Regions from separate parts of the Pedococcus bigeumensis genome, predicted to be linked through region 4. Evidence: predicted binding sites of a transcription regulator. Region 4 holds the regulator's gene; each other region holds the start of a gene.

Region 1 (7,577 bases), on a different contig from region 4:
GACGCCGTCTGGGGACGCCATCCACTGCGACTCGCCGCCGCGGGTGGCCGCGACCGGTCGGTCGCACACCTGCTCGCGCTCGGCGCCGACCCTCAGGGGGTCGACGACGACGGCGCGAGCGCCCTCGAGCTGTGCCGGGCCGCGCGCGCGAGCCACCGCGACCAGCTCGGCTTCGACCGGGTCGAGGCGCTCCTCTCGGCGAGCTGACCCAGCGCGACCCTGCGCGACCCCTGCGCGACCCAGCGCGACCCGGCGCGACGGGGCTCAGTCGGTCGAGGCAGGGGCGATGTCCCGGTGCCGCTGGCCCACTCCGGCGGTCCCGTACGGGTAGTCGTCGGCGTGCGGTGCGCTGACCGCACCCAGCCGGTCGAGCTGCTCCGTGGACAGGTCGAGGTCGGCCGCGGCGAGGTTGTCGGTGAGCTGCTCGACGGTGCGCGCGCCGAGGATCACCGAGGTCACGGCCGGCTGGGCGCCGACCCAGGCGAGTGCCACCTGCGCCGACGTCACGCCCGCCTCCGAGGCGACCTCGCCGACCGCGTCGATGACGGCCCAGGTGCGCTCCTGCCGGTTGCGCGGCCCCCAGGCCTCCATGCCGCGCTCGGGGTCCTCCCCCAACCGCGACTGGCCGGTGGGGGTGGTGTCGCGCTGGTACTTGCCGGTGAGCCAACCTCCGGCGAGCGGCGACCACGGGAGCAGCCCGAGGCCGCCGTCCAGGCAGGCCGGCACGACCTCGTGCTCGATGTCGCGGACCAGCAGGTTGTACTGCGGCTGCAGGGTCACCGGCGCGGTCCAGCCGTGCTCGCGAGCCACGTGGACGGCCTTGGTGACCTGGTAGCCCAGGTAGTTGGAGAAGCCGTAGTAGGAGATCTTCCCGGCGCTGACGGCGTCGTCGAGGAACCGCAGCGTCTCCTCGATCGGGGTCACCGCATCCCACGCGTGCATCTGGTAGAGGTCGATGTGCTCGACCCCCAGGCGCCGCAGCGAGTCGTCGAGGGCGCGGCGCAGGTGGCGGCGCGAGAGCCCCAGGTCGTTCGCTCCGTCCCCCATCGCGAACCGGCCCTTGGTCGCGACCACGAGGTCCTTGGCGTCCTCTGGGTGGGACGCGAGCCACCGACCGAGGATCTCCTCGGAGACGCCCTTGGAGTAGACGTCGGCGGTGTCGAGGAACGTGCCGCCGGCCTCGACGAACGCCTCGAGGATCGCACCGGACGTCGCCTCGTCCGCCTCCGCGCCGAAGGTCATCGTGCCGAGGCACTGGGTGGAGACGACGGTGCCGCTGGATCCGAGGGTGGTGTATCGCATGCCTCCCACCGTATGCCGCGCCGCAGGCTGGCGCGCGGCCGCGGGCCGGCCGGGGCCGGAGTGGAGCCCGGCACCGGGCGGCGCAGGGTCCGGCGCCGGGCGGCGACCACGCGGCATACCGGTGTCCTGGGGTGGCCGCGCACTCTGGGAGACTGTGGGCCATGGCTTCGCTTGCTGACGCGACCCCGCCCATCGCGCTGGGCGCCCTCGACGGTCGCTACCGCAGTGCGGTGGCTCCCCTCGTCGACCACCTGTCCGAGCCGGCGCTGAACCGCGAGCGCATCCGGGTCGAGGTGGAGTGGTTGATCTTCCTCACCACCCACCAGGTCGTGCCGGGCGTGCGCGCGCTCACCGACGACGAGCAGCGGCAGCTCCGCCAGGTCGTCGACGACTTCGGCGCGGCCGAGATCGAGGAGCTCGCGACGATCGAGCGCGAGACGCAGCACGACGTCAAGGCGGTCGAGTACTTCCTCAAGCGCCGCCTCACCGCGATCGCCCCCGGGGACGAGGACCGCGGGCTCGCCGAGCTGATCCACTTCTGCTGCACCAGCGAGGACATCAACAACCTGTCCTACGCCCTCATGGTCAAGGGCGCGGTCACCGACGTCTGGCACCCGCGGGCCGGCGCTTTCGTCGAGTCGGTCGCGACGATGGCCTCGGACCTGCGCGAGGTGCCTTTGCTGGCACACACCCACGGGCAGCCCGCCACCCCGACCACCATGGGCAAGGAGCTGGCGGTGCTCGCCCACCGGCTCGGACGCCAGCTGCGACGGATCAGGGCGGCCGAGTTCCTCGGCAAGCTCAACGGCGCCACCGGCACCTACGGCGCGCACCTCGCGGCCGTGCCCGGAGCCGACTGGCCGGCGCTCAGCCGCGAGTTCGTCGAATCCCTTGGGCTGCAGTGGAATCCGCTCACCACGCAGATCGAGTCGCATGACTGGCAGGCCGAGCTCTACGCCGACCTCGCGCGGTTCAACCGGATCCTGCACAACCTCTGCACCGACGTCTGGACCTACATCTCGCTCGGCTACTTCGCGCAGGTGCGCGGTCAGGGCACGGTCGGGTCGTCGACGATGCCGCACAAGGTGAACCCGATCCGGTTCGAGAACGCCGAGGCGAACCTCGAGGTGAGCAACGCGCTCTTCGACGTGCTCTCCTCGACCTTGGTCAACAGCCGGCTCCAGCGCGACCTCACCGACTCCTCGATGCAGCGCAACATCGGCGTCGCGTTCGGCCACTCGCTGCTGGCGATCGACAACGCCGCTCGCGGGCTGGCCGGGCTCGACGCGGTGCCGGCGGCCATGGCCGCCGACCTCGACGCCAACTGGGAGGTGCTCGGCGAGCCGGTGCAGTCGGCGATGCGCGCCCTCGGCGCCCAGGGCGTGGCCGGCATGGAGAACCCCTACGAGCGGCTCAAGGAGCTGACCCGTGGTCGCCGCATCACCGGCGACGACCTGCGCGAGTTCGTCGCAGGCCTCGGTCTGCCCGACGACGTCGCCAAGCGGCTGTCCGAGCTGACGCCGCAGACCTACCTCGGCGTGGCCCCCGAGCTGGTCGACTTCCTGGATGTCTGACGACCCCGACTGAGCTCGTGGGGTGACCGGTATGCCGCGTGGTGACCACGCGGCATACCTCTCACGCCTCTGGCCCCGCTCGTCGCCTGCGTGCGACGCTGGACCCATGGTGGCGTTGGGCTGGGTGGTGTTGGCCTTGGTGTTCGTCGACGAGCTGCTGGCTGCGGCAGCCGCGGCGGTGTGGGGCAACCACGAGGGCGGCGTCCTGCTCGCCATCGGCATGGTGCTGGTGGTCATCGGGGTCTGGTGGGTCTTCGCGTCACCGAAGGCGCCGCTCGGGGGCCCGGTGATCCGGCCGGTCACCAAGGTGCTGGTCTTCGGCCTGGCCGGGCTCGGCCTCTGGGCGGTGGGGCAGCACGGGTGGGCGGTCGCGTTCCTCGTCTTCTCCGTGGTGGTGAACGGGCTCGCCCAGCTGCCCTCGATCCAGGCGCTGGTCGGCGACGCCCCGACTCGCGGCCGGCACGAGTCGGCATAGCGTCGCTGCCATGGCCGCACGCAAGGCGAAGCTGGCCGACCTCGCGGAGATCGCGCTCTCGCTCCCCGAGGCCGAGGAAGGGCGGTCGTGGGGCAACCCCGCCTACGTGGTGCGGAAGAAGTCGTTCCTGCACTTCCGTGAGCCGCGACCCGGCGCCCTCGACCCCGAGACCGGCGAGCGGATGCAGGACGTCATCGTCTTCAGCGTGCCTGACCAGAGTGACAAGGAGGCGCTTGTCGACGGTGACGGACCGTGGTTCACCACACCGCACTTCGACGGCTACAACGCGGTCCTGCTCCGCCAGCGTGACCTCGGCCGCCTTACCCGCGCCGAGCTCGCGGAGGTCGTGACGGATGCGTGGGCCGCGCGTGCCCCGAAGAAGCTGGTCGAGGAGTTCTTCGGCGACTGAGCCCTGACGCCGGGAGTTCGCTGGGCATCGAGATCTGTTGCGGCTCAGGCGTTTTCACGTGTGGATTACTGGGTTTGCGTCTTCGAACAGGTGTACGATTGGCCTATGTCAGTCAGCCCGGCAGCCGTGCAGCGCGACGAGGAGCAGCGCGCGCTGTGGGCGCGCACGGCCGAGGTCGCGGGGCGGCTCAACCGGGCTCAGGGCGAGCTCGTCGACCTGGCCGTCGAGCTCATCGAGGGCCAGCACTGGGGTGATGGAGGGTTCCGCTCCCCGGAGCACTACTTCGTCGTCCGTGCCGGTCTGTCGCCGGCGCACGCTCGAGACGTGGTCGCGATCGCCAAACGGCGCCACGAGCTGACCGCTGCTTCCGAGGCCCTGCGGGACGGGCTGCTGTCCCTCGACCAGACCGCGGTGGTCGCCCACCACGCCCCGGCCAGCCACCAGCAGTCAGCGGCCGAGTTCGCCCAGCACGCCACGGTGCCGCAGCTGCGTCGCGCGCTGAGCCGGCACGCCTTCGCCGAGGCTCCGCCGACGGACGCCCAGTCAGCCGAGCGCGCAGCCGCCGACACCGCTCCCACCGACCCGTCTCCCACCGACACGGCGCCCGCCGCTGGACTGCCTGGGCAGGACGAGTCGGAGCGCAGGGCGTGCGCCCGCCCCGACCTGGCGATGCACTACGACGTGGACGGACGGTTCCAGCTGCGTTTCAGCGCGCCGGCACCGGTCGGGGCGCTGGTCGAGCAGGCGATCAAGGAAGCCAAGGACGCCCTGTTCCTCGCCGCGTCCAACGCACCCGAGGACGGTCCCGCACCCCAGCGGGAGGACGGGCCCGTCGGCCAGGCGGTGGATGGCGCGAGCCCGCACCAGTCCGCAGTGTCCCGGGTGCGCGGCCTCGCGGCGACCGACCGCCCCAGCTACGCCGACGCGCTCGAGGAGCTCGCCCGGCGGTCGCTCTCCTCGGTCGCGTCGACCGGTCGGGCCAGCCACTACCGGGTCTACCTGCACCTCTCCACCGACGGCGCGTGGGTCAACGGCGGCGGGGCCATTCCCCAGCGGCTGCTCGACCGGTTCGTCTCCGACGGCGTGCTCCAGCCGGTCTGGGAGACCGAGGGGCGCCCGGTCAGCGTGGGGCGGGCCATGCGGATCCTGCCTCCCCGGTCGCGTCGGCTGATCGAGGACCGCGACCGCGGCTGCCGGTTCCCCGGCTGCACCGCCACCCGGTTCGTCGAGATCCACCACCTGCACGGCTGGGCCGACGGCGGCGCGACCGACGACGACAACCAGGTCAGCCTCTGCCCCTTCCACCACGACGCCATCGGCCGCGGCGACTACCGCATGAGCGGTGACCCCACCCGCCCCGACGGCCTGGTCGTCACCACCCGCCACGGCCTCCCCGTCCGACCGCCCTGCCCCGCTGAGCTCGTCGCACCACCCGGCGGCGACCCGCCCCCACCACCCCACGCCCCGGCATACCAACCTCCGACCGGTGAACGCGCCCGGTGGCACGACATCGAGATCCTCCACGACGAGGCCGCACAGCGGACCCTCACCCTTGTCACGTCGCTCGGCCGTCACGGCGAAGGACCCTCGGGGGACGACCCGCCCTGGCCCGCACGGGACGCCGACGACGAGCTCGTCCTCAGCAGCCTCGGGCCCCGGCGCGGCTAGCTCGGCAAGGCGGCTGGCTCGGTGGGGCGAAGGGCGCCGCAGCCAGCGCGTCCCTGACCGTGCGCCCGTCAGACGACGCGGGAGACACCCGGCAGCCGCACCAGGAGGGAGCCGATCGCGAAGGAGACGGCCACTCCGAGCACGCCGACCGACAGGTACTCGAGCTCCGGCGGCCACGGCACCTGTCGACTCGCGAGGACGAGCCACACCAGGACGACCTGGTGGACGACGAACGCGGCGAAGGCTGCCCGGCTCAGCTCGCGCGCCAGCGCACCCTGGTGGTCGAAGCGGCGACGGAAGAGGTCGAGCAGCCAGGGTGACATCGTCACGACGAGCGCTCCTTCGAGCACCGCGGTCACGAGCGACTGCCAGGTGCCGCCACCGCCGAAGGCGTCGATGTCCGCCCCCAGCGCACTGGCGAGCCCCAGGACGACGACACACCCGGCGAGCGTGACCCATGCGAGGTGGCGGGCCCGACGCGCCATGGTGGCCCCGATCGGGTCGAACCACCCGCGTTCGCCGGCCAGGGCACCGAGGGTGAACCCCACGACCCAGGTGGGCGCCTGCCCGAGGGCCAGGTGCCAGCGCTCCTCGCCGAGGGGAACGACGAACCGCAGGGCGTACGAGGTGAGGGCGATGACCGCGCCGGCGGTCACCAGGTGTCGGGGGCGCAGCGCAGTCAGACCGGGTGGGCGAGCTGGCCAGAGCGTCCGGGTGACCGCGTAGACCGCGGAGAACAGCAGGAGCACGCCGAGGAACCACGTGGGTCCGGGCACCGGGGGCCACCAGGTGTGCACCGCGAACGCCCAGAACCCCTGGTCCCAGCCGGCGTTGTCCGGGTCCACGTACTCGACGAGCGGGCTCAGCACGACCGAGAAGAACACCATGGGGATCCCCAGCCGCACGGCCCGGTCGGTGAGGAACCGGCCCAGCCCCTTGCGGGCCAGGGACCTCGGCGTGAACATCCCCGCCACGAGGAAGAACAGCCCGAGCCCGAAGAACGAGCCGATCACCGCCACCAACGTCGCGATGGTGAGCAACGGCTCGCGGACGGGCGGCTCGTCGAAGACCCACGTGCCCATGCCGGTCCACGCCATCGTCACGTGGGCCACGATGACGCCGATCACGAGGCAGACCTTCAGGTTGTCGGCATGGGCGGAACGGGGCCGGGTTGCCGGGACGAAAGGGTGCGCCCGGCGAGAGATCGTCATGGCATTCCTCCCTCCTGCGTCCTCCCACCAGCGCACCACGGTGGGAGCGACCACAGCAGGGGCGAAGGTCACCGCGCTGGTGACGCCGCTCTGGTGACGCCGCTCTGGTGACGCCGCGCTGGTGACGCCGCGCTCAGGCTCTGGACCCTTCGCGCCGGGCGCACGTGGCGAGACGACGACGCCCCGCGGCGACCTGGGGGTCGGGCGGGGCGTGTGTCGGGGACGAGCAGGTCAGATGGTGACCTTGCCGTCCGGGGTGTCGAAGGTGACCGCGAGCAGCCCGGGGGTGCCGCGGGGGGCGACGAAGGTGAAGTCGATGACCGAGGACGTCTCGTCGGGCGGCAGGCCCAGCCAGTCGCGCACCCGGTCGGGGTCGCCGGCGATCTGCAGGCTGTCGATGGTGACGGTCGTGTGGGCCGCGGACGACGGGTGCAGCGAGACGTCCTCCCACTCCACGAAGTAGGGGAGCTGCGGGTCGGACATCAGGCCCTTGATGCCGAGCTGGCGCCAACGCAGCTCGACGCCGTCGGGACGGTACCGGTTGCCGGGCACTGCCTCGCGGCCGATGCGGGCCTCGAGCGGCGCCAGGTCGTCGACCGCGATGCACCAGCCGAGCCAGCCGCCGCCAGCCTCGGACCGGGCCCGGACGGCCTGGCCGAACGGCGCCTTGTCGGACGCCGGGTGGTCGAGCACCTCGACGACCTCGACGTAGCGCTCGTGGGCCAGCGGCAGGATCACGTTGCGCGTGCCGAAGCGCGGGTGGATCCCCCCATCGACCGGGTCGACCCCGATCAGCTTGGCGAGGCGCTCCGCGGTCGCCTGCAGTCCGTCGTGCTCTGCCGCATACGAAACGTGGTCAACTCGCATACCCGACATCGTGACATACGTCAGGGAGTGCCCCTGACACGGGTGTGGTCGGTGGGGCCTCAGTGGGAGAT
Region 2 (7,577 bases), 410 kb from region 4:
CACGGCGACCATCCAGATGTGCCGTGAGGCCTGCGGTGGCGCCGGCTACCTCGCTGTCAACCGGCTGCCCGCCCTCAAGGCCGACACCGACGTCTTCACCACCTTCGAGGGCGACAACACGGTCCTTCTCCAGCTCGTCGCCAAGGGGCTGCTCACCGACTACCGCGACGCGTTCGGCGACCTCGACACGATGGGCATGGTGCGGTTCGGGGCCAGGCAGTTCGCGGGGGCGGTCATCGAGCGCAGCTCTGCTCGCGGACTCATCCAGCGCCTCATCGACTCCGCACCGGGCCGCGACAGCGAGAAGGGCCCGACCGACCGCGGCTGGCAGCTCGACCTCTTCGAGGACCGCGAGAAGCACCTGATCGAGACGCTGGCGCTGCGACTCCGCAAGGCCGGCAAGCCTGGCGCCGACCTGTTCGACGTCTTCAACGACGCCCAGGACCACGTCATCGAGGCAGCACGGGCCCACGTCGACCGCACCGTCCTCGAGTCGTTCGTCGCAGCCATCGACCGGTGCGAGGACGCTTCCGCCGCACAGACCCTCTCGCGGGTGTGCGACCTCTACGCGCTGAGCAGCATCGAGTCGGACAAGGGCTGGTTCCTCGAGCACGGCCGGATCACGCCCGCACGCAGCAAGCAGGTCACGGCTGCGGTCAACGACCTGTGCGCGGCGCTGCGACCGCACGCCCAGGAGCTGGTCGACGCCTTCGGGATCCCGAAGGCCTGGCTCGGCACGGAGCTGCTCGCCCCCCTCGACTGACCTCCGTGCCTACCTCCGCGCCTACCTCCGCCGGTGGATGGTGACGCGTTTGCGTCCGCCGGCCTCCCGGGTGATCCGGTGGTGGAACCCCGGATGGTGGATGCGCCGGTGGTGGAACCCGCACAACGGAACTGCCTGGTCGAGGTCGGTGCGGCCACCGCGGGCCCAAGGGTCTTCATGGTGGTGCTCGGTCCAGGCGTAGGGCCGGTCGCAGTCCTCGGCGGCACAGGAGTCGTAGGTCATCGAGAGCGCCACCCGTTGTGCCTCGGTGAAGAACCGCTGCGTCCGGCCCAGGTCGAGCAGCTGTGACTCGCCGTCGAGCACGGCCGGCACGATCCCCGCGCCGCACGCCAGCCGGCGTGCCTCGGAGGCCGAGAGGTCGTGGCCGGTGTCGAGGTGCGCCGCGCCGAGCGACGCCTTGAGCTTGTCGTGGTCGAGCGTGACCAGCACGGTCGCGTTGACCTTGCCCGAGAGGTGGTCGGTGGGCAGGTGCTCGAGCAGCTCGACGAAGGCCCGCCCGTACTTCTGCGACCAGTCGAGGTCCTCGGACCGGAACGCGTCCCAGGTCGCCTCGGCGACCTCGTCCGCGGTCAACGACCCGCCCTGCGCCGCGGCCCGTAGCCGCGCGTCTCGGGCCGCCTGCTGGGCGAACCGGCGCGGGGAGGCGATCTGCTGGATGACCTTCTTCAGGATCTGCCCGGCGAGCGTGGGCACGGTGAACCGGCCGGTGGTCGTGCCGTCGTGGTTGTCGTGCAGGGTCAGCCTGGTCGCGGCAAGGGCGCGCTCCTCCTCGCTGCGCAACACGGAGTCCTCGTGGGCGTCGACCTCGGCCTGCGAGCGGTGCACGGACTCCAGCGCCCGCCGGGCCTTCCTGCGCAGCGCCGCGGGATCGACGCGCTTGCCGACCGCCACGAGCGACTGCTCGATCGCGGCCCGCTCGGTCTCGTCGAGCCCGCTCGGCAGCTGTTGCGCAGTGGTGGCGATCACCAGCGCGTGCTCGGTGCTCAGGTCACCCACGCTCAACGCCTCCCGGGTCGCGCTGAACCCGCCGTCGAGGGCGGTCGCCAGGCGCACCTCGCGCGCAGCGGACGCACCGTCACGCCGAGACCGAGCGGCCAGCCACGCGGCGGTGCCGGTCATCCCCGCGTCGGAGGCGACGTCGGACCTGTCCACCACCGCCACCAGGGACAGCTTGAGGGCCTGCAACCTGGTCACCGCCCGGTCCAGCTCGACGATCAGGCTCGACGCGGCATACCCGGACAGGTCGCCGACGGACGCGCAGCGGTCGAGCACGGCATGCACCTGACGCACCCCATCGGCTGCCGCGAGCCGCGGTGACGGGTGCATCGGGGTGATGGCCATGCCCCATCGTATTCGAACACGTGTTCGAACGTCAAGCAATGCAAACAGTCAGTGAGACATCCACACGACGGCAAACGCGAGGTCACTCACCAGGCAGCGCCTCGCTCCAGCGACCGACTCGGCCCGGTCGACCGTCGCGTGCTGAGCCGACGGGCAGTGCTCAGATTGGAGACTCCGAGCCTCACCAGTGAAAGGCGCTGCTCGACTAGGCGTTCCACCAGGGTCGCAGCGGGAGGTCGGCCTGGCCGCGGTCGTCGAGCTTCACCGCCAGCACCTGGTGGAGCTGCACGACGTTGCGCTCGAAGCCCACCCGTGAGCCGGCCATGTAGAGACCCCACACCCGGGCCGTCGCCTCGCCGACCTCGTCGACGCACGCGTCCCAGTTGTCGCGAAGGTTGGCACACCAGCCGGCCAGGGTGCGGGCGTAGTGCTCGCGCAGGTTCTCCTCGTGACGGACCTCGAGACCGGCGTCCTGCGCCGCAGCGATGATCGTGCCCGAGCCGGTCAGCTCACCGTCGGGGAACACGTAGCGGTCGATGAAGGCGCCCGTGGAGGTGCGCCGGTTGTCGGGACGTGTGATGCAGTGGTTGAGCAGCATCCCCCCGGTGCGCAGGTGGTGCTTGATGAACGCGAAGTAGGCCGGGTAGTTGCGCACCCCGATGTGCTCGGTCAGCCCGATCGAGGAGATGGCGTCGAACCCCGTCTCGCGGATGTCGCGGTAGTCGCTGTGGCGCACCTCGGCGAGGTCCTGCAGACCCTCACGGCGGATCGCCTCCTGGGCCCAGCTCGCCTGCTCGGCCGAGAGGGTGGCTCCGATGACGTGCACGCCCCGCCGCGCGGCATACCGGACCATCCCGCCCCAGCCACAGCCGATGTCGAGCAGCCGGTCGCCCTCCTTGAGCCGGAGCTTGTCGAAGACGAGGCGGTACTTGTTCTCCTGCGCCTCCTCGAGGGTGGCGCCGTCGTGCGGGTAGCACGCGCAGGTGTAGGTCATCGACGGGCCGAGGACGTACTCGTAGAACGTGTTGGACACGTCGTAGTGGTGGTGGATCGCCTCGGCGTCGCGGGTCTTGCTGTGCCGCAGGCCCTCGGCGACCCGTCGCCAACGCGGCAGCGCCTCCTGCGGGGGCGGCGGCGGGGGCTTGAGCAGCTCGACGCCGAGCGAGCGGGCGATGGCCGCGGCGGTCTTGGGCGGCGGGAGCTTGAAGTGCAGGTTGCCCATCGCGTCGAGCAGCTCGTAGGGGTCGCCGGGGTGGACGCCGGTGACGTCGAGGTCGCCGGCCACGTAGGCGCGCGCCATGCCCAGGTCACCGGGGGCAGTGGCGAGGTAGCTCGCGCCGCGCGGAGACTTGAGGTCGAGGCCGTAGGGAGCGTCCTCGGGTCCGGTGGCGGAGCCGTCGAAGGCGGTGAACCGCAGCGGCACCTCGTCGGCGGTCACGGCGTCGAGGATCTCGGCCATCGACAGCTTGTCGGGGCCGGGAGAGCCGTGGTGGGGGCCGGTCCGGTTGGTCCTGAGAATCGTCACTTGCGTTGCACCGCCTTGGAGTAGAGGTCGAGCAGTCTGGACTTCGGGTCGTAGCGGCGCTTGAGGTCGGCGTAGGTGTCGCCGCCGTAGAGGCGCCAGAACTGAGTCTCGTCGTAGTAGGCGTCGGAGTAGAGGGACTTGTGTCCCTCCAGCGCGGTGACCTGCTCCTCGATGAGCCGGTTGGCCGCGCCCTCGGGCTGGTCAGGGTCTCGCGGCACGCTGGACCAGAAGCCGACGTTGACGTAGGTCTCGCCGGGCTTCAGCGGGTAGAGCGGCCACTCCCCCTTGCTGCGCACGGGGCACAGCCAGATCGGCTCGATGGGGATCTCGCGCAGGAACCAGTGGACGAACCCGGCGGTCCGTCCGAGTGGCACCTCGATGTCCTGCACCACGCGCTCGCGCGGGGGGCGCCCCTTGCGGGCCTCGAGCCGGTCGGCGACGTCGAACCGGTGGTCGAGCGCGATGAGCTTCCAGTAGAACGAGCTCCGGCGGTAGCGCCGCGGCCAGAGTCGGCGCACCCGGGGGTGCTGGGCCCCGAACGCCCTGCTGCACCAGAACCAGTCGGTGTCCCAGCGCCAGAGGTAGTCGTGGGTCGTGAGCCGGTCGACCTTGGGCAGCGGCGAGTCGTGCTGGATCGAGCGGTAGTAGACCTGCTGGCCCGTGTAGTCGCTGACCGGCCCCGGCTGGGCTGTCTGCCGGCCGAGGGTGAGGTAGGACTCGGTCGCGGAGAACACCACGCCGTCGAGGTAGTCGACCCGCTCGCCGTCATGCTCCCGGCTGTCGCAGATCCGGCCCATCGTCTCGACGAGCGACTCGAGGTCGTGGAACCGGACGTGGCGCAGGGCGACGAAGGGCTCGACGGGCTCGAGGGCGATCCGCAGGCGGGTGGCGTAGCCGAGCGTGCCGTAGGAGTTGGGGAACCCGTGGAAGAGGTCGGCGTGCTCGCCTTCCGGCCGGGCCGTGACGATCTCGCCGGCGCCGGTGAGGATGTCCATCTCCAGGACCGACTCGTGGGGCAGGCCGCTGCGGAACGACGTCGACTCGATGCCGAGCCCGGTGACCGCCCCACCCAGGGTGATCGTCTTCAGCTGGGGCACGACGAGCGGCGCCAGGCCGTGGGGCAGGGTCGCCTCGACGAGGTGCTCGTAGGTGCACATGCCCTGCACGTCGGCGGTGCGCGCCTCGGCGTCGACCTCGATCACCTGGTCGAGCAGCGAGACGTCGAGACCGGGCGCGTCGGTGCGGGCTCGCGCGCGGAAGAGGTTGGACGTCTTCTTGGCCAGCCGCACCGGAGCGTTCGCCGGGATGGCGGAGTAGCTGGCAGCCAGGCGACCCACGGCGAGGTCGTGGCGCGCACGAGCGTCCGTGGGAACCTTCACGATCCGCCCAGTCCCAGCGGAGACGAAGTCCGGCACATGACGACCTTATGCCGCCGCACCGACACGCGTCACGCGGGTTGCCGGCTCGTGGTCATCGGGTCGCTCAACCCTCATCGACGCCACTCGCCGGGGCGACTGCCGTGACCTCGTCGCCGACGCGCACGGTGCCGGGGCGACGCACCGCGGCATACACCCCGGGGCAGTCGCGCGCGGTGCCGGTGACGTCGAGCTCGACGCCGCCCACCACGAGCACGCCGCCGATGGCGGCCACGAGCTCGGCAGGACTCAACGAGACCACGAGGTTGGCCCGCGTGTCGGGCGCGACGTCGTGGGCAGCCACCACGTGGACCGCCGCCTTCTTGCGCCGGTCGCCGGCCAGGCCCGCGGCGTCGACGCCGACCTCCTCGAGGTCGCGACCGGGCTGGCCGCTCACCGGGTAGACGTGCAGCTCGGTCACCTGTGCCACGGTCAGACGCCTTCCGGTGCGGAGGCGAGCGCTTCCTCGATCGCCCGCACGAGGCGGGTGGCCGAGTCGCGGGTCAGCTCGACCGCCACCCGCGCCCCCGGTCCGAGCGAGGGGTCGGCGAGGTCGATGTTGAGGGTGTGCTCCGCCATCGCGTGGACGGGGTGGTCGTAGTAGACGGTCGCGTCGTTGACGTGGAACCACTGGCCCCCCGGTCCCTTCGCACTGCCGTCGACCTGTTCGGCGACCGTGGCGTAGGTGCACATGTCAGCTCTCCCGTCCGGTGAGGTGGGACCCGAAGAACGACGCGATCCGCTCCCAGCCATCGTTCGCCGCGGTCACCCGGTAGCTCGGGCGGTCGGTGGCGAAGAAGGCGTGACCGGCGTCGTCGTAGGTGTGGAACTCGTGGGGCTTGCCGAGCTCGGCGAGCCGCCGGTCGAGCTCGGCCACGTGGTCGGGGCTCGGCGTCTTGTCTTCTGCCCCGAACAACCCGAGCAGTGGCGCACCGAGCGACGGGAGCTGGTCGACGAGGTTGGTGACCTTGAGCGGGTAGCCCGCGGGCGGCTCCCCCGTGACGAACGCGCCGTAGCAGTCCACGACCGCGTCGAGGTCGAGCCGGCAGCCCGCCAGGACGGCCTGCCGGCCACCGGAGCAGTGGCCGACCACGCCCACCGAGCCGTTGCTGGTCGGCAGCGCCCGCAGGTATGCCGTGGCGGCACCGACGTCGCCGACCAGCCGGTCGTCCGGCACGCCACCCTGTGCGCGGGCCGTGGCCGCGGCATCGGACGGGTCCGCTCCCGGCGCCTCGCGGCTGTAGAGGTTGGGGCAGATCGCGTCGTAACCCAGCTCGGCGAACCGGCGCACCATCTCCTTGGTGGCTCGGTCGTAGCCCGGCATGTGGTGGATCACCACCACCCCGCCGCGGGTGTGTTCGCCGTCGGGACGGGCGAGGTAGGCCTCGACCTCCGCGCCGTCGGCGCCTGTCAGGAAGATGGTGGTTGCGCTGAGGGAGTCGCTCACGCCACGGATGCTATGCCTCGGCCCCGTCGGCAGCACTGACACCCGTCACGGGTGCGGCAGCCGTCCCGTGGCACCCCACCGGCAGGGGATGGGGTCGGCGGTGCTACTCCTTCGAGGCCACCACCACGTACCCCTCAGCCTCCGGGTCGTACGTGCTCTTGTCGACCCGGAGCCCTGCGCTGAGCAGCTCGGACTCGAGCTCGCCGTATCGATACGGCCAGCACGACAACAGTTCCGAGCGGACCAAGACCGATCCATCCTCCTCGACCTGCCCGACAGCGATCTCGATGCGGTGCTCCTGCTCCCACTGCGCTGCGATCTCCCAGCGATAGATGACGAGGCCATCGCGGCCATGACGGCGGACCATCCGGTCACCGATGTCCAGACGGGAGCCTCTGGACCTCACCAGCTCCCAGTTGCGGGAGGTGAGTACCAACCGCCCGCCACGGCGCAGGAGTCGGGACATCGACTCCAGTGCAGCACCCCTGCCTCGTGACCCCTTGGCATGGTGCAACGAGTTGCCGACGCAGAACACCATGTCGAAGGTGGCGTCCTCGAAGTGGTCGGCCAGCTCCCCCCATTCGGCTCGCACCGTGGAGACCGAGGCACCCGATTCCTCAGCCAGGACCTCAGTCCGACGAACCATCGCTGCACTGGCGTCGGTCGCGACGACCCGCATGCCGAGGCCGGCGAGCCCGACCGCCAGCTGCCCGGTACCGCATGAGCAATCGAGCACCTGAGCGTGTGGCGGAAGGTCACAGGTGACGTCAGCGAACGCCGCGACGAACTCGGCGGGCGTCAACTTCGCGTCCGAGATGAGCCACTCGTACACCTCGGCAAGGACGTCATAGCCCGTCACGACGGCTCCCTCCATCAGCTCGGCAGACCCCGGGTGGCGGACCAGTACATCAGTGGCGCAGGTCGGTCACCACAGGGTTTCCTCGTTGTCCCTGTTGCCGACCGGACAACAGGAACAAGATGCCCGAGGCCACGATGGGCGCAAGCAGCAGCCCCACCGACAACGGCTCGTAGAAGTGGGAGGTCGCGCCCACCGCGGCCAGCAGG
Region 3 (7,577 bases), on a different contig from region 4:
GTGGGGAATCCCACCGAGTCCTTCGAGGGCAAGGGGCTTGCATTCGTTACTCGTCAGTAGCACCATGGAAGTTACTGACCAGTACAGGGCTGGCCACGCACGACGACGACGTTCGAGACGGTGGAGGTGCCCGACATGGGCCACTACAAGAGCAACCTGCGCGACCTGGAGTTCAACCTCTTCGAGGTCTTCGGCCGCGGTGAGGTGCTGGGCCAGGGCCACTACTCGGAGGTGGACCAGGACACCGCCCGAGAGATGCTCAAGGAGGTGTCGCGCCTTGCCGAGCACGAGCTGGCCGAGTCCTTCGCCGACGCCGACCGCAACCCCCCGGTCTACGACCCCCAGACCTACTCGGTGACCATGCCCGAGTCGTTCAGGAAGAGCTACCAGGCCTACGTCGACTCCGGCTTCTGGAGCGTCGACGTGCCGGCCGAGCTCGACGGCACCGTCGCCCCGCCCAGCCTCAAGTGGGCGATGAACGAGATGGTGCTCGGCGCCAACCCGGCGATCGCGATGTTCGCGGCCTCCTACTCGTTCGCGAACCTCCTCTACATCCTCGGCAACGACGACCAGAAGAAGCTGGCCCACTGGATCGTCGAGAAGGGCTGGCACTGCACGATGGTGCTGACCGAGCCCGACGCCGGCTCCGACGTGGGCGCGGGTCGCACCAAGGCCACCGAGAACGCCGACGGCACCTGGAACGTCACGGGCGTCAAGCGGTTCATCACCTCGGGCGAGTCCGACATGACCGACAACGTCATCCACTTCGTGCTGGCCCGGCCCGAGGGCGCCGGCCCCGGCACCAAGGGACTGTCGCTGTTCATCGTGCCGAAGTTCCAGATCGACCTCGAGACCGGCGAGCTCGGCGAGCGCAACGGCGCCAACGTCACCAACCTCGAGCACAAGATGGGCCTCAAGGTCTCCACGACCTGCGAGATCACCTTCGGCGACAGGGAGCCGGCTGTCGGCACCCTGCTCGGCGACACCCACGACGGCATCGCCCAGATGTTCCGCGTCATCGAGCACGCGCGGATGCTGGTGGGCACCAAGGCGATCTCGACGCTGTCGACGGCCTACCTCAACGCGCTCGACTACGCCAAGCAGCGGGTCCAGGGCGCCGACCTGACGCAGCAGACCGACAAGGCCGCGCCCCGCGTCACCATCACGCACCACCCCGACGTGCGTCGGTCGCTGATGACGCAGAAGGCGTATGCCGAGGGCCTGCGCGCGCTGGTGATGTACACCGCGACGCAGCAGGACACCGTCCACCAGGCGTTCCTGGAGTCGGGGTCGGAGGAGATCGCCGCCGACACCCCCGCGGAGATGGCCAACCGGGTCAACGACCTGCTGCTGCCCATCGTCAAGGGCGTCGGCTCCGAGCGCGCCTGGGTGCTGCTCGGCACGGAGTCGCTGCAGACCCTGGGTGGTTCGGGCTTCCTCCAGGAGTACCCGATCGAGCAGTACATCCGGGACGCCAAGATCGACACCCTCTACGAGGGCACCACCGCCATCCAGGGCCTCGACTTCTTCTTCCGCAAGATCATCCGCGACAAGGCCCAGGCCCTCTCGCACGTGGCCATGCAGGTGCAGGAGTTCGCCAAGGACCTCGGCGCCGACGGCGGGCGCCTCGACACCGAGCGCGAGCTGCTCGGCAAGGGCCTCGAGGACGTCCAGGGCATCCTCGGCTACATGGTCGGCGAGCTGATGAAGTCCGACCCGCGGCAGGAGGGTGGCGACGTCACCAACCTCTACAAGGTCGGCCAGAACACCTCCCGCCTCCTGCTGTGCGCCGGCGACCTCGTCATCGGCTGGCTGCTCCTGCGCCAGGCCTCGGTGGCCGCCAAGGCGCTGGCGTCCGATGGCGTCTCGGCCAGGGACCGCGACTTCTACGAGGGCAAGATCGCCGCGGCGTCGTTCTTCGCACGCAACGTCCTCCCGAAGATCGCGGCCGAGCGCCAGATCGCCGAGTCGACCGACAACGCGCTGATGGACGTCCCCGAGTCCGCGTTCTGACGCACCACCACCCCACCACGCGGGTATGCCGGGTGGTCCCGGCACGACCGAAGGGCTGGCCCCCCCTGGGAGCCAGCCCTTCGGCATACCTGCTCGGCGTTCGTCAGGTTGCTGTGGTCCCGCCCTCCCCTCCGGGGACGAGCGCACCCTCTTGGTTCGGATCAGCGGGCGGAACGGATGTCTGCCGAGGTGCCGATCCCGGGATTCCCTACGTGAACCGGATGAAGTCGCTGAACTGCTCGCTGCCGGTGCCTCGGGTGGCCCTGCGGTAGCTGTAGGTGTCGGAGCGCACGTGGTTGTACTCCTCCACCATGAAGCTGCCGTCGCTGTTGACCTTCGCGACGTAGGCGACGTGGCCGTAGGTACCACTGCTGCGGACCGCGATGTCCCCGACCTTCGGGGACTGGTGGACCGGGATGCCGGCGGCGCGGGCAGCGTTGTCCCAGTGCTCGGCGTTGCCCCAGTGCTGTCCCTTGTAGGAGTTCGAGAAGGCCACCCCCACGTTGTGGCGCACGCGCCAAGCGGCGAAGGAGGTGCACTGGCCCTTGTAGAAGTTCCACGGGTCGACGCCCGAGGTGGCGCCGCGGTAGGGGTAGTCGTCCTTGATCGCGCCGGTCGGGGCCGGGGTGCTGCCGCCACACCTGGGGGCGACGAAGCCGTCGCGCCCGGTGTAGACGTAGGCGTCGGACACGTAGCGACCGGTGCCGATCTTGTCCCAGATGCTCGAGGTGCCGTAGGTGCCCTTGACGGTCGAGCCGTAGGTCTGGCAGCTGATGTTGACCTTGGTGCCCTTGGCGATCGTGGCCACCGCCGTGTAGCCGGTGCCCGGACCGGAGCGGACGGTGAGGGTGGCCCCACTCGTCCGGACGGTGCCCGTGGCCGCGTCGGCGATGGCCGCCCCGCCCGCGACGGCCGAGAGGCCGAGGGCGGCGGCGAGGGCCACCCGGACCGGCTTCTGGCTGAGGTTCGGTGTGCGCATTGCGTTCTCCTGCATCGTGTTTCGGATCCGCCCGTCCCCCTGGTGGAACCGGCTGCTGATGACGAAGGTAGGAACGTTCGGCGCACCCGTCGATGGGGAGAACTACCCGTACAGCTGCAGCACGCACGACGGGGCGGAGGGGAGTTATCCCCTCCGCCCCGTGGCGGTGAAACGGTGCGGGTCAGACGCGACCGTCACGGTCGACGTCGACCTCGTCGACGCGGGTGCCGGTGGCCGGGTCGCTGTGGCTGACCCGGCGGGCCGAGTAGCCGCCACCGGCCACGCCGCGACGGTTGGTGAGGACGAGCGACAGCAGGATCGCGAGAACGCCGGCGATCATGCAGATCCAGCCGATCGTCTGGAGGTCGACCCCGCCGACCGAGGATGCGTCGATGGCGAAGGTCAGGATCGCGCCGACGACGATCAGGAAGATGCCGAGTCCGATGTACATGCTTCACTCCTGGGGGGATTGCGGGCACTGGTCGCCCGTTGCCTCGACTCTATCGGCCGAAGGGCCCTGACCTGCGGCAACGCGGCGCATACTTCGCAAACCGACGCGCGCTGCCGCGGCCGTCGGCGGGTGCCTCGCGGGACCCGGCCCACCCTCGCCCGCCGGGCCGCTGTGGGGCCGGACCCGGCGGATGACCATCTTTCTGGTCATGTTCCTGTGGATCGTGCTTGTGTTCGAACAGATGTTCGACTACAGTTGCCTACATGTCCGCAGCTGTCACCCTCGACCCCGGCCTCACCGGGACGGTCGAGGTGCTGCGCGCCATCGACGAGCTGCTCGACCGGCACGTCGGCGGAGACGTCATCGGAGCCGCGGCGGCCGGCAGCGCCCTGGGTGCCGTCGACCGGGTGATCACCCGCTTGCAGGCGGTGCGGCTCTCGTTGGTCGCGGAGGCCGACCGGTCCGCGGTGGCGGCCGAGTCGGGGATGACCGGCACCGGGGCCTGGCTCGCCGCCCGCACCAGGCGTGAGGGTGGTCAAGCAGCGCGCGACGTGCGCCTGGCGACCGCTCTGGACCACGGCCTCGACGCCACCCGGGAGGCACTGGCCGCCGGGGACGTGTCGACCGAGCACGCCATGGTCATCGCCACGGCGACCGCCCAGCTGCCCCAGGGCCTCGGGGCCGACGAGCGCACCGCGATCGAGACCGCGCTGGTGCGCCGGGCCAAGCTTGTCGATCCTGGCACCCTGCGACGCGACGGGCGGCGAGCCCTCGCCGCAGTCGAGCGGTCGCAGGCAGAGGTCGACGCCCACGAGGACCGGGTCCTGCGGACGCAGGAGGACGTGGCGCTGGCGAAGTCGCGCCTGACCTGGCACCAGAACGGCGACGGCACCACCAGTGGCCACTTCACCCTCCCATCCCTCGCGGCGGCGATCCTCGTCAAGACGGTCCAGCAGATCGCGTCGCCCCGGCGGTTCGCGCAGCAGGCGGCCAGGGCAGCGAAGGCGGCCGGTGCCACCACCGCGGCCGAGGTGGCCGACGCCACCTGGGACGCCTTCCGTGCCGCCGACGGCGACTGGGCCCACCGCTACGGATCCGCCTTCGTGGAGCTCCTCGAGCACCTGCCCACCGACGCCCTCTCGGGCAAGGTCGCGGCGACGGTGGTCGTGACGGTCGCCCACGACCAGCTCAAGGCGGCGCTCGGCGCGGCGCACCTCGACACCGGCCACGACCTCTCGGCCAGCGAGGCTCGACGGCTGGCCTGCAACGCGGGCATCGTCCCGGCGGTGCTTGGCGGCCGGTCCGTGCCGATCGACCTCGGTCGGCAGGAGCGCTTCTTCACCGAGGCGCAACGCGTCTCGCTCGCGATCGCCTACGACACCTGCGCTGCGCAGGGGTGCGACCGGCCCTATGCCTGGTCCGAGCTGCACCACGAGGATCCGTGGGCGTCCGGCGGCCACACCGACCTCGAGCTCGCGGTGCCGTTGTGCGGGCACCACCACCGCAGGGTCCACGACCCCCGCTACTGGCACCGGGTCGACACCGATGCTCGAGGGAAGAAGTCCGTCCTCTACTCGCTGCGGAGCTAGCTCGTTCGTGGCCGGCTAATCCGTGCCGCCAGTGCGTTTCCCTAGTCCGTGCCGCTGGTCCGTGCCGCTGGTCAGTACAGCTAGTCCGTGCCGCGCAGGTCGAGGTCGAGGCGATCGGTCGCGCCTTCGACCAGGACGACCGGGATGCCCCAGTCCTGTTGGTACAGATGGCACGCCGCGTGCTCGGGCACCTCACCCGTGACCGGGTCGCCGTCGCACGAGGCCGCCTGCACGGAGATGTGCAGGACCCCGTCGCCGGCGGCTGGGTCGAGGACGAGAGTGCGTGTCAGGCCCTGCGCGCCGCCCGCGCCTTCGCGCAGGAGCCCCTCCGGGGTGGCCGAGACCATCAGCCTGGTGGGGTCGCCGTAGCGGTGGTCCAGCTTCTGACCCGTGGGCGGGGTGAAGTGGACGGTCAGGGTGAGCGCACCCGGGGCGACCTCCGTGCGCGGGCGCTGCGTCTGGTGCGCAAGGCCGTCGACGCGCTGGGCCTTGTCGGGCAACGGGATCCGCACGAGTTGGTGGGCCGCCGACTCGACCACGACCAGCTGGCTGCGCCCAGCCGGAGGCCCGTCGCGCTGCTCGCTGGCCTCGACGACGGCGTCGGAGGGTTCGAGCAGGCCGGTCGCGAGGGTGCTCACCTCCGACGTCAGGGGGTCGAACCGGCGGATCGCCCCGTTGTACGTGTCGCTGATGGCGACCGACCCGTCGGGCAGCACGGTGACCCCGAGCGGGTGCTGGAGCAGCGCCTGGTCGGCGGGGCCGTCGCGGTGCCCGAAGTCGAACAGCCCTTGTCCCACGTGGGTGGTCACGACGAAGCCCTCGTCGGTGACGTCGAGCGACCGCAGGGCCGAGGTCTCGGAGTCGGCCACCCACAACCGGGAGCCGTCCGGCGAGACGGCCAGTCCCGACGGCTGCGCGAACCACGCCTCGTCGGCCGCTCCGTCGCGGATGCCTTCCGCGGACGTGCCGCCGAGCACGGCGACGGTGTTGTCGGCGGGGTCGGTGGCCAGGTGCAGGGCCCACAGCTGGTGGGTGCCCGCCATGGCGATGACCACCCGGTCGATGAACCACGCGAGGTCCCACGGGGTGGAGAGGTCCTGCTTGAGCGCCGGGCCGCTGCCCGACCGCTCGCGCAGCTGTCGACCCGTGCCGGCGAGCAGGGTCCACGCGCCGTCAGCCAGCCGGAGTCCCTTGACCTGGTGGTGCACCGAGTCGGCCACGACCACGTCGTAGCCGACCCGCTCGGCCGTGGCGGCGGGCAGCACCAGCACGCCCTGGGGCTCGGCCAGGGTGTTCGCGCCAGCCACGTTCGTTGCATCCACGTTCGTTGCATCCACGTTCGCTGCATCCATGTTCGCTGCATCCATGTTCGTTGCGCCGAACCGTCGTCGCTCCGTGACCAGGTCCGGCTCGAGCCAGACGAGCTCGTGGTGGGCGGTGTCCGACACGAGGAACGACCCGTCGTCGAGCCCGGCGGCCTTGCCGGGAAACCGCAACGCGGTCTCGGGCGGCGGCGGCGCGGCATACGGGGAGTCGCCACGGCGCAGGGTGCCCTTGGCGGTGTGCTCGGCCACGAGCTCCTCGATGAGGACGGTGAGCCCGTGCGCGTGCCCCTCACCGGACATCGAGGCGACGATGTAGCCCTCAGGGTCGATGACGACGAGGGTCGGCCAGGCGCGGGCGGTGTAGGCCTGCCAGGTGACCAGGTCGGGGTCGTCGAGCACCGGGTGGTGCACGGAGTAGCGCTCGACCGCCGCGGCGAGGGCGTCGGGGTCGGCCTCGTGCTCGAACTTGGGCGAGTGCACCCCGATCAGCACGAGCGAGTCGCTGAACTTCTCCTCCAGCGGTCGCAGCTCGTCGAGGACGTGCAGGCAGTTGACGCAGCAGAACGTCCAGAAGTCGAGGACGACGACCCGGCCCCGCAGCTCGTCGAGGCTCAGCGACTGGCCGCCGGTGTTGAGCCAGCCCCGCCCGAGCAGGGGTGGGGCCTTGAGGCGATGACGTGCGCGCATCAGAGCCGACGGTCCTGGAGCACCGGGAACTGCTCGCGCCAGGCCGTGATGGCGTCGAGGTCGACGTCGACACTGAGCACCTCTTCGCCCGCGCCGGCCATGGCGAGCGCCTCGCCGGAGGCGGAGATGACCTGGGAGTGCCCGGCCATCTCGGTGCCAGCGTGGGTGCCGCCGGTGTTGCAGGCGATGACGACGCACTGGTCCTCGATCGCGCGGGCGTGCGCGAGCAGCGTCCAGTGCCGCACCCGCGCAGCCGGCCAGGCGGCGGGTACGACGAAGACGGTGGCACCGGCGTCGAGCTGACGCCGGTAGAGCTCGGGGAACCGCAGGTCGTAGCAGGTCGACAGGCCCGCGCGATGCGGGGCAGCGCCCGGCAGGTCGACCACGACGACGTCCTCGCCCGCGTCGAGCAGCTTCGGTTCGCCCGAGCCGAAGCCGAACCGGTGGATCTTCCGGTAGGCCGCGACGAGAGCCCCGTCCGGACCGTAGAGGAGCGAGGTGTTCCAGAGACCGTGGCCGTCGGCTCCCACCCC
Region 4 (7,577 bases):
GCCGCGCTGCCGCACGTCTCGCCGCGCTCGCCCTCACTGCCAGTGCCGCCATGGCGGTCACGGCCACCGTCGCCGCACCGGCCCACGCCGACACGATGGTCCGGGAGTGCAAGGCGACGAACATCTCCTGCATCGCCTTCTCCGGGTACGCCGGGAAGTCGGTCTGGGGCTACCCGGTCAGCGCCTCGGGCAACAACTGCGTGAACTACGTGGCCTACCGACTGTCGCGCAACGGAGTCGCCCAGCAGAGTGCGATGGGCAACGGCGGAAGCTGGGCAGCCAACGCCACGAAACGCGGCTTCAAGGTCGACAAGACGGCCACCGTGGGCTCGGTGGCGCAGTGGGGTTACGGCAGCGCCTACGCCCCCGGCTACGGACACGTCGGCTACGTCGAGGAGGTGACCTCCGCCTACATCGTCATCTCCGACTCGTCCTACGGCGGCGGCTACTCCTCGCGCTGGCGAGTGCCCCGGGGCGACCGCAACTGGCCCACCAACTTCATCCACTTCAAGGACCAGGCCTACAAGCCCCCACCCTCGGGCAGCTTCATCAAGGTGCGGGAGACCTCGCAGGTCTTCCGCCTCGTCGGCAAGGCCCCGGTCTTCGCGTCCACCTGGACGGCCTTCGGCGGCACCCAGCCGACCTACCTGATCTCGAGCACCTCGCTGGCCACGCTCCCGATGCGACCGGCTGAGGGCACCTTCATCAAGGGCGCCCAGCGCAAGGAGGCATACCGCATCGCGGGCGGCGCTCCGGTCATCGTGACGTCGTGGACGGTCTTCGGCGGCACCAAGCCGACCGTGGTGGTCGACCAGACGGCGATCGACCGGGCCGGCACCGGCGGGGTGTGGAACCACCTCAACGCCGTGCCCGCGGACGGGACCTTCATCAAGACCGGTCAGCGGCAGGAGCCGTACCGGATCAGCGGTGGGGCGCCGATCCCCATCAGCTCCTGGGCCAACGTCGGTGGGTACAAGACCCCCGTCTACGTCGACCAGCTCGCGGTGGACAAGGCTGGATCGGGCGTGAAGTTCAACCACCTGCGCTTCCACCCCAAGGACGGCACCGTCATCACCGCGCTGCCGGGTATCGCGAGCTACAAGGTCACCGCGGGGATGCCGGTCCGCACCACCACGACGTCGTCAGCCGTGGGGGTCGATCAAGTCGCCATCGAGAAGGCGGGCGACACCTCCGCGATCCGGTGGACCCACCTGGCCAAGGCCAGCTGACTCGGTCGGCGCCGTCAGAGGCTGTCCAGCCTGACGTTGCCCGTCTCCCTCAGCCGGGCAACGCTGCCCGGTCCATCAGCGCTCGTGACCAGGTCAGCCGACGCGCGGGATGAGCAGCGTCTGACCCGCGTGGATGTCACTGCCGGTCAGGTCGTTCGCGATCTGGAGCTGGGCCACGGCCTCGGCCATCGGCAGCTGCGGCAGCTGCTGGGTGGCGATCTCGGAGAGGGTCTGGCCCGCGCCGACGGTGGTGGAGTGGTCGATCACCGTGGCGGACGCACCGCCGCTGAACAGGGCGACGGCCAGGGCCACAGCGGCCACGACGACCGTCAGGGTGAGGGCCAACCGCCCGGCCCGGGTGATGCGCACCGGCGTGGCCGGCACCTCGGGCACCGCAGCCCCGGTGGGCACCGAGACCAGCTGCGGGCGAGCCGGGCGAACGGGGACCCGCACCGGTGCGGGGGCGACGTCCCAAGCGACTGCTGCACTCATCTGGTCCTCCATCGTGGCATCTGCATGCCAGCTGGTTGTCGAGTTCATCGAACGGGTGTGCGAAGAACTGCCTAGGTGATTTCTAGCACGCATGTTCGAACGGATCAAGACACGCGTCGAACACATGTTTGGCACAGACGTTCGAAAGTCATACGCTGTGTTCATGCCCCAAGCACATCAGAGGCCACTGACAACGCTCCTTTCACGCCCGGCCCAGCCGCCCCACGCGTGACATCGAGCAGCACCTGACAGCCCCCTGAACCAGCCGCGGCACAGGCGCCCGACCGGCACCAGCACCACCTGAACACCCCGTACCTGCCCCACCTGAAACCCGTACCTGCTCCAGTGAGGAAGCGGCATGAGCGACGACAACGTCAAGGAACTGCCCGACCGTGATCGCGGCGACGGGCTGACCGTCCGGCAGCGCCGCGTGCTCGAGGTGATCCGCAACTCGGTCGACCGCCGTGGCTACCCGCCGAGCCTGCGCGAGATCGGCGAGGCCGTCGGGCTCACCTCCCCCAGCTCGGTCGCCCACCAATTGTCGACGCTCGAGCGCAAGGGCTTCCTGCGTCGCGACCCCAACCGACCGCGCGCCATCGAGGTCGTCTCACCCGACTCCCCCGCCGACATGCGCGGCTACCGCGGCGGCGCCAGCGTCGAGGACGAGACCGCGACCTACGACGAGACCGGCGTCAACGACCAGCGCCCCGAGGCGTCCTACGTGCCGGTGCTGGGTCGCATCGCGGCCGGGGTGCCGATCCTGGCCGAGGAGACCGTCGAGGACGTCTTCCCGCTCCCCCGCCAGATCGTCGGCGAGGGTCAGCTCTTCCTCCTCCAGGTCGTCGGTGACTCGATGATCGAGGCCGCGATCTGCGACGGCGACTGGGTGGTCGTCCGGCAGCAGCCCAGCGCCGACAACGGCGACATCGTGGCCGCGATGCTCGACAACGAGGCCACCGTCAAGACCTTCAAGCGCAAGGACGGCAAGGTGTGGTTGATGCCGCACAACGCCGCCTTCGACCCCATCGACGGAGACCATGCCACCATCCTCGGCAAGGTCACGGCGGTGCTGCGCCGCATCTGACCTCGACCCTCAGGTGCCGGCTGCCCCGTGTGCCGCGGTACGCCTCGTGCGTGCCGCGGCATACGTGTGGGTGGCCGCGGTCGTCAGGTGCTCGTCACTCCCCCAGGGCGTCGAGCAGGTGCGTGACCTTGGTGGCGAAGCGTTCGCCACCATCACCCTCGGCCCACAGCTCCCAGAGCTCGTTGTCGTCGGACTTCAGGGCGCGGTGCAGGGCCTGCGTCGCGAGCTCCTCGAGCCGCTCGTCGACCTCGATCGGGTCCTCGTCGAGCCAGCGCGGCACGTTCCGCTCCCCGATCACGGCCTCGAAGTCGTCGCTGGCGGCCACCACAGCTGCCGCCGCGACGGCCTCGGACATGGTGGGCGCCTCGATGTAGCCGGACGCTCGGACCACCCGGACGAGGGCGGTCTCCACCTTGCGTCGACGCGCGTCCTGTTCCGACTCCTCGAGCTCGTCGAGGAAGTCGAGTGCGTCGTCGTTCTCGAACGGCCCAACTCCGATGGCGCCCATCTCCGAACCTCCACAGCCTGCGACAGGGGTGCATTTCCGAGAGTGCCAAGCAAGGGCCCGATGCGCCAGCCCCAATGTGTCGGGCTCGTCCGTTGGTACCACGCGGTCCCGACGGAACGACCGAGCGCGGCCCCCAGGGGCTACGCCGATATCCCGTTGCCACCGGCCTGCTGCACCCCCATGCTGGCAACAGCAGCTGTCGGCGTGACCGCGCACCCGAGGCAGCCTTGCGAGGGGGGCTCACCGTGGCACGACACCCAGCAGTGGCGGCCAGCACGCTGGCCTTGGCCGTGGTTCTCGCTGGCGGGTGCGCCGGCAAGGAGCCCGACGGATCGGTGGGCGCCGCCCAGGGCCGCGACACGACCACCAGCCGCACCACGACCACCAGTCCGGCGGAGGCAGACCACCCTCGGGGCGTGATCGCCTTCGGTCACTCCGCGCTGACCGGGCTGAGCGCCGATCCAGACCGTCCGCAGGAGAACTCACCGAAGAGCTCGTGGGCCACAGGGACGGACCCTAAGGTGGACAGCGTCTACCTCCGGCTCGTCAAGGTGCGGCCCGAGACCCAGGGGTCGGTCGCGAACACCGCCGAGAACGGTGCGAAGGCGGCCACCTTGCCGGCACAGGCCGAGGCCGCTCTCGACCAGGTCCCGTTCCCAGCCCTGGCGATCGTCCAGACCATCGACAACGACATCCGCTGCGACGGCAGCGACGCCGCCCACCTGCCCGAGTTCCGGGCGTCGGTGCGCGCCGCCGTCGAGACGGTGCACTCCGCCTCACCCAAGACGACCATCCTCGTGGTGAGCAACTTCGGCAGCCCCGCGGGATACGCCAAGGCGCTGGCCAAGGACCCGGTCGCCGTGGCCGGCTTCGCCGACACGGACCCGTGCTCCCCGTTCACCGGCAAGGGGACGATCAACGCCAAGGGTGTCGCCACGCTCACGGCGATCATCGACAGGTACGAGGCGGAGCAGGTCCGCGCGTGCGCCGGGATCCCTGTGTGCCACACCGACGACGGCACGCTCAGCGGCTACACCGAGCGCCTGGAGCTGCTCGCCTCCGACCGGCAGCACCTGTTGGCTGCCGGCCATGCCGAGCTCGCCGCCCTCATCTGGCCGACGGTCGAGAAGGTGCTCGAGCTGCCCTAGCCGAGGGCTAGTGCGTCGGGCTCATCCGTTGGTACCACACGGTGTCGACGTACCGACCGAACTTGTGCCCCACCTCGCGCAGGACCCCCACCCGCTCGAAACCCGACGCCACGTGCAGCGCCACGCTCGCGTCGTTGGGGAGGGCGACCACGGCCACCTGGGTGTGCACGCCGGGTGCGGCGTCGAGCCGCGCCAGCAACGCGGCATACAGGGTGCGGCCCAGGCCGCGACCCCGCGCGGGCTCCGCGAGGTAGACCGAGACCTCCTTGGTGCCCGCGTAGGCCGGGCGCGGGCGGAAGGGCCCGGAGAAGGCGTAGCCGAGGAGCTCGTCGGTGGCAGTGCAGGCCACCAAGACGACGTTCCCCTCGTCGACGGCCGCGAGCTTCTCCCCCAGGTATGCCGCGCCGCGCGGCTCGGTGTCGAAGGTCGCCACCGAGGTGCGCACCTGCTCGTCGTAGACAGCCGCCATCGCGGGCAGGTCGGCCGGGGTCGCGTCGCGGACCACGACCGACGGGTCTTCCGCAGGGACGTTGCTGGTCATATCGGCGATGCTAGGGGGATGAGCGACGGGCACCAGCACTCCGACAGGCACGGCTCGACCGGCGGACCGGACCTGCCCGACCCCGACCGCGGCACCCCGACCACCCGTCAGGCGATGTGGGACGAGCGCTATGCCGCCCACGAGCACGTCTGGAGCGCCACCCCGAACGCCGAGGTGGAGCGGATCGTGGGCGGGTGGCCGCCGGGTCGCGCGCTCGACCTAGGCGCCGGCGAAGGTCGTCACGCCGTGTGGCTGGCATCGCGGGGCTGGCGCGTGACGGCAGTCGACTTCTCGTCGGTCGGGCTCGCGAAGGGCGAGAAGGAGGCGACGCGGCTGGGACACCGGATCGACTGGGTCGTCGCGGACGCCCGGTCATGGCACCCCGCACCCCAGGTCCTGTACGACCTGGTGCTGGTCTCCTACCTGCACCTGCCGTCGGACGTCGTGTCACGGACCCGGAGCTGGCTGGCTCCCGGGGGCGCGCTGGTCGTCGTGGGACACGGCCTGCGCAACCTCACCGAGGGGGTCGGCGGGCCGTCCGACCCGGCTCTCCTGCACACCCCCGAGCAGCTGCGCGAGGCCGCGGGCGACCTGGCCATCGAGCGCTGCGAGGAGTACGTGCGCCCCACCGAGCACGGCGACGCGATCGACGTCGTGCTCGTCGCCCGGCGACCGGGCTGACCCGCGAGCACCGGCTCGGCCCGGGGTCGGGCCACGGCAGGTCAGCTGGTCAGGCGGCCAGGCGGTCGAGCAGCGCAGCGAGCGTCGGGCCGAGGGACGCGTCGACCTGCACGGCGGCCACAGCGTCTCCCCGCGTGGGTCCGCGGGTGATGATCGCGACCGGGATGTCGAGCGCGGCCGCTCGGCGCACGAAGCGGTAGCCGCTCATCACCTTGAGGCTCGACCCCAGCACGACGAGCGCACTGGCCTCCTCGGTGAGCCGGAAACACTTCTCCACCAACGGTTTCGGCACCGACTCCCCGAAGAACACGACGTCGGGCTTGAGGGTGTCGTGACCGCACACGAGGCAGAGCGGGGTGCGGAACGCGTCGACGTCGAGCTCGTTGAGGACGATGTCGCCGTCGGGCCTGATCTCGTCGCTCGTCACCGTGTAGGTCGGGTTGGCTTCGCGCATCCGCTCGTCGAGGTCCCACCGGGAAGACCGGTCGCCGCAGGTCAGGCACACCACCCTGGCGAGCGACCCGTGCAGCTCCTCGACGTCGGTGGCCCCGGCCTGCTGGTGGAGCCCGTCGACGTTCTGGGTGATGACGGGGCCGACCAGCCCACACTGCTGGAGGCGGGCGACGGCGTCGTGGCCGGAGTTGGGCCTGGCCAGGTTGAACCGCTGCCAGCCGACGTAGCTACGGGCCCAGTAGCGCTGCCTCGCCTGCGACGACCCCAGGAACTCGGCGTACTGCATGGGAGTCACCCGGCGGGTGCCGTCCGGGCCCCGGTAGTCGGGGATCCCGGAGTCGGTGGAGATGCCGGCACCGGTGAGGACGAGCACGTTGCCCCGCGCGAGCAGCGCCGCGACGGCGTCGAGCTCGGCGCTCGCGTCGGTCGTGGTCACAGGGGCGGTGCTGGTCACGGGGCTAGGGTACGTCGGCGGGTCGAGCCCGTCAGGACCGACCGAGCAGGCGGCGCTTCGAGGAGTCGACGAGGGCGGCGGAGGCGACGGCAGGGTCGGCCACGTCGTCGTGGGGTGGCACCGCCGGGGCGTCGCGGGTGACGAGCTCGGGACAGTGCGCCCTGACCTGCGCGTCGGCGATGAGGTAGCCGTGGCGCTCGAGGACGTGCTGCTCCTCGCGGCTGAAGGCGTCGAGGTCGGTGCGCACCGCGTTGATGAGCTCGGTGGTCGCGCGGGGGTAACAGCCGTCGACGACGGTGTCGAGCGCCCACGACGTGCCGCGCAGGGCACCGCGCGTGAAGCCGGCCTGGAGCCAGCGACTGCGGACCGACTGCCCGCCGTTGGTGGCGATCCCCAGGATGCGCAGGGTGCGGCCGACGACCGTGCGCTCGGTGCGGGCCCGGAACACCCCACCTCCGTCGCTGACCAGCACGGTCGCATGACGCTTCCAGACCGGCTCGAGGCCGAGGTTGTCGTAGACCCCGCCGTCGGTGAGCCGGATCCGGCGCATGATCGCGGCGCGCTCCTCCTCGGACTCGAGGCCCTTCTTCCCGCCGGTGAGGTGAATGGCCACCCCGTCGAGCACCATCGGGGCGAAGAACGGGGGAAAGGCGCAGGAGGCCGCCACGACCTCGGCCAGGCGCAGGTCTGCCGGCGGCGCGGCATACCCGAGGCGGTAGTCGCCGACCCGGCCGTGGGGACGGTGGGCGGTCGGGTCCTCGAAGACCCAGTCGACGCCGTAGCCGATCTCGGTCGCGCAGGTGACGACTGCCGGCCCGGACCTGGAGCTGTCGCGCAGTGGTCTCGACCACCCGGTCACGACGTCGGCGAGCTCGTCGGCGAGCGCCCTGATGGCGGCATCGCGGGTCAGCCACTTCCACGGCTTGGCCCTGGCCAGCAGGGCGGGAGTGCGGATGTTGCGGGAGGTCAGGCGGGCCAGCGGCTCCG

The links. Region 4 encodes LexA, which represses DNA repair genes until DNA is damaged. Its sites were predicted from a motif close to TCGAACANNTGTTCGA; they were not measured.
Region 1: ABD262_RS12585 (HNH endonuclease signature motif containing protein) is a predicted target of LexA. The motif match lies at 3,843-3,858, and genes of this name have one in related genera.
Region 2: ABD262_RS06310 (HNH endonuclease signature motif containing protein) is a predicted target of LexA. The motif match lies at 2,138-2,153, and genes of this name have one in related genera.
Region 3: ABD262_RS12395 (HNH endonuclease signature motif containing protein) is a predicted target of LexA. The motif match lies at 3,677-3,692, and genes of this name have one in related genera.

The regions. Positions count from the first base shown of each region.
Region 1 covers NZ_BAAAQS010000003.1:412,092-419,668, forward strand. Annotated here, with positions in the region: gene ABD262_RS12560 (ankyrin repeat domain-containing protein) at 1-207, shown strand, start outside; gene ABD262_RS12565 (aldo/keto reductase) at 265-1,302, opposite strand; gene purB (adenylosuccinate lyase) at 1,464-2,876, shown strand; gene ABD262_RS12575 (DUF2568 domain-containing protein) at 2,983-3,351, shown strand; gene ABD262_RS12580 (MmcQ/YjbR family DNA-binding protein) at 3,362-3,760, shown strand; gene ABD262_RS12585 (HNH endonuclease signature motif containing protein) at 3,866-5,428, shown strand; gene ABD262_RS12590 (acyltransferase family protein) at 5,497-6,639, opposite strand; gene ABD262_RS12595 (VOC family protein) at 6,871-7,506, opposite strand; gene ABD262_RS12600 (RNA methyltransferase) at 7,577-7,577, opposite strand, start outside.
Region 2 covers NZ_BAAAQS010000001.1:1,305,826-1,313,402, reverse strand. Annotated here, with positions in the region: gene ABD262_RS06315 (acyl-CoA dehydrogenase family protein) at 1-763, shown strand, start outside; gene ABD262_RS06310 (HNH endonuclease signature motif containing protein) at 785-2,125, opposite strand; gene ABD262_RS06305 (class I SAM-dependent methyltransferase) at 2,331-3,650, opposite strand; gene ABD262_RS06300 (FAD-binding oxidoreductase) at 3,647-5,029, opposite strand; gene ABD262_RS06295 (hypothetical protein) at 5,133-5,495, opposite strand; gene ABD262_RS06290 (DUF6295 family protein) at 5,498-5,758, opposite strand; gene ABD262_RS06285 (dienelactone hydrolase family protein) at 5,760-6,512, opposite strand; gene ABD262_RS06280 (class I SAM-dependent methyltransferase) at 6,616-7,386, opposite strand; gene ABD262_RS06275 (hypothetical protein) at 7,421-7,577, opposite strand, start outside.
Region 3 covers NZ_BAAAQS010000003.1:371,007-378,583, forward strand. Annotated here, with positions in the region: gene ABD262_RS12380 (acyl-CoA dehydrogenase) at 136-2,013, shown strand; gene ABD262_RS12385 (CHAP domain-containing protein) at 2,222-2,992, opposite strand; gene ABD262_RS12390 (DUF6458 family protein) at 3,174-3,443, opposite strand; gene ABD262_RS12395 (HNH endonuclease signature motif containing protein) at 3,707-5,032, shown strand; gene ABD262_RS12400 (NHL domain-containing thioredoxin family protein) at 5,113-7,044, opposite strand; gene ABD262_RS12405 (carbon-nitrogen family hydrolase) at 7,044-7,577, opposite strand, start outside.
Region 4 covers NZ_BAAAQS010000001.1:896,942-904,518, reverse strand. Annotated here, with positions in the region: gene ABD262_RS04390 (CHAP domain-containing protein) at 1-1,229, shown strand, start outside; gene ABD262_RS04385 (LysM peptidoglycan-binding domain-containing protein) at 1,323-1,721, opposite strand; gene lexA (transcriptional repressor LexA) at 2,080-2,805, shown strand; gene ABD262_RS04375 (DUF4259 domain-containing protein) at 2,900-3,313, opposite strand; gene ABD262_RS04370 (SGNH/GDSL hydrolase family protein) at 3,559-4,461, shown strand; gene ABD262_RS04365 (GNAT family N-acetyltransferase) at 4,469-5,002, opposite strand; gene ABD262_RS04360 (class I SAM-dependent methyltransferase) at 5,021-5,683, shown strand; gene ABD262_RS04355 (NAD-dependent protein deacetylase) at 5,733-6,590, opposite strand; gene ABD262_RS04350 (patatin-like phospholipase family protein) at 6,622-7,577, opposite strand, start outside.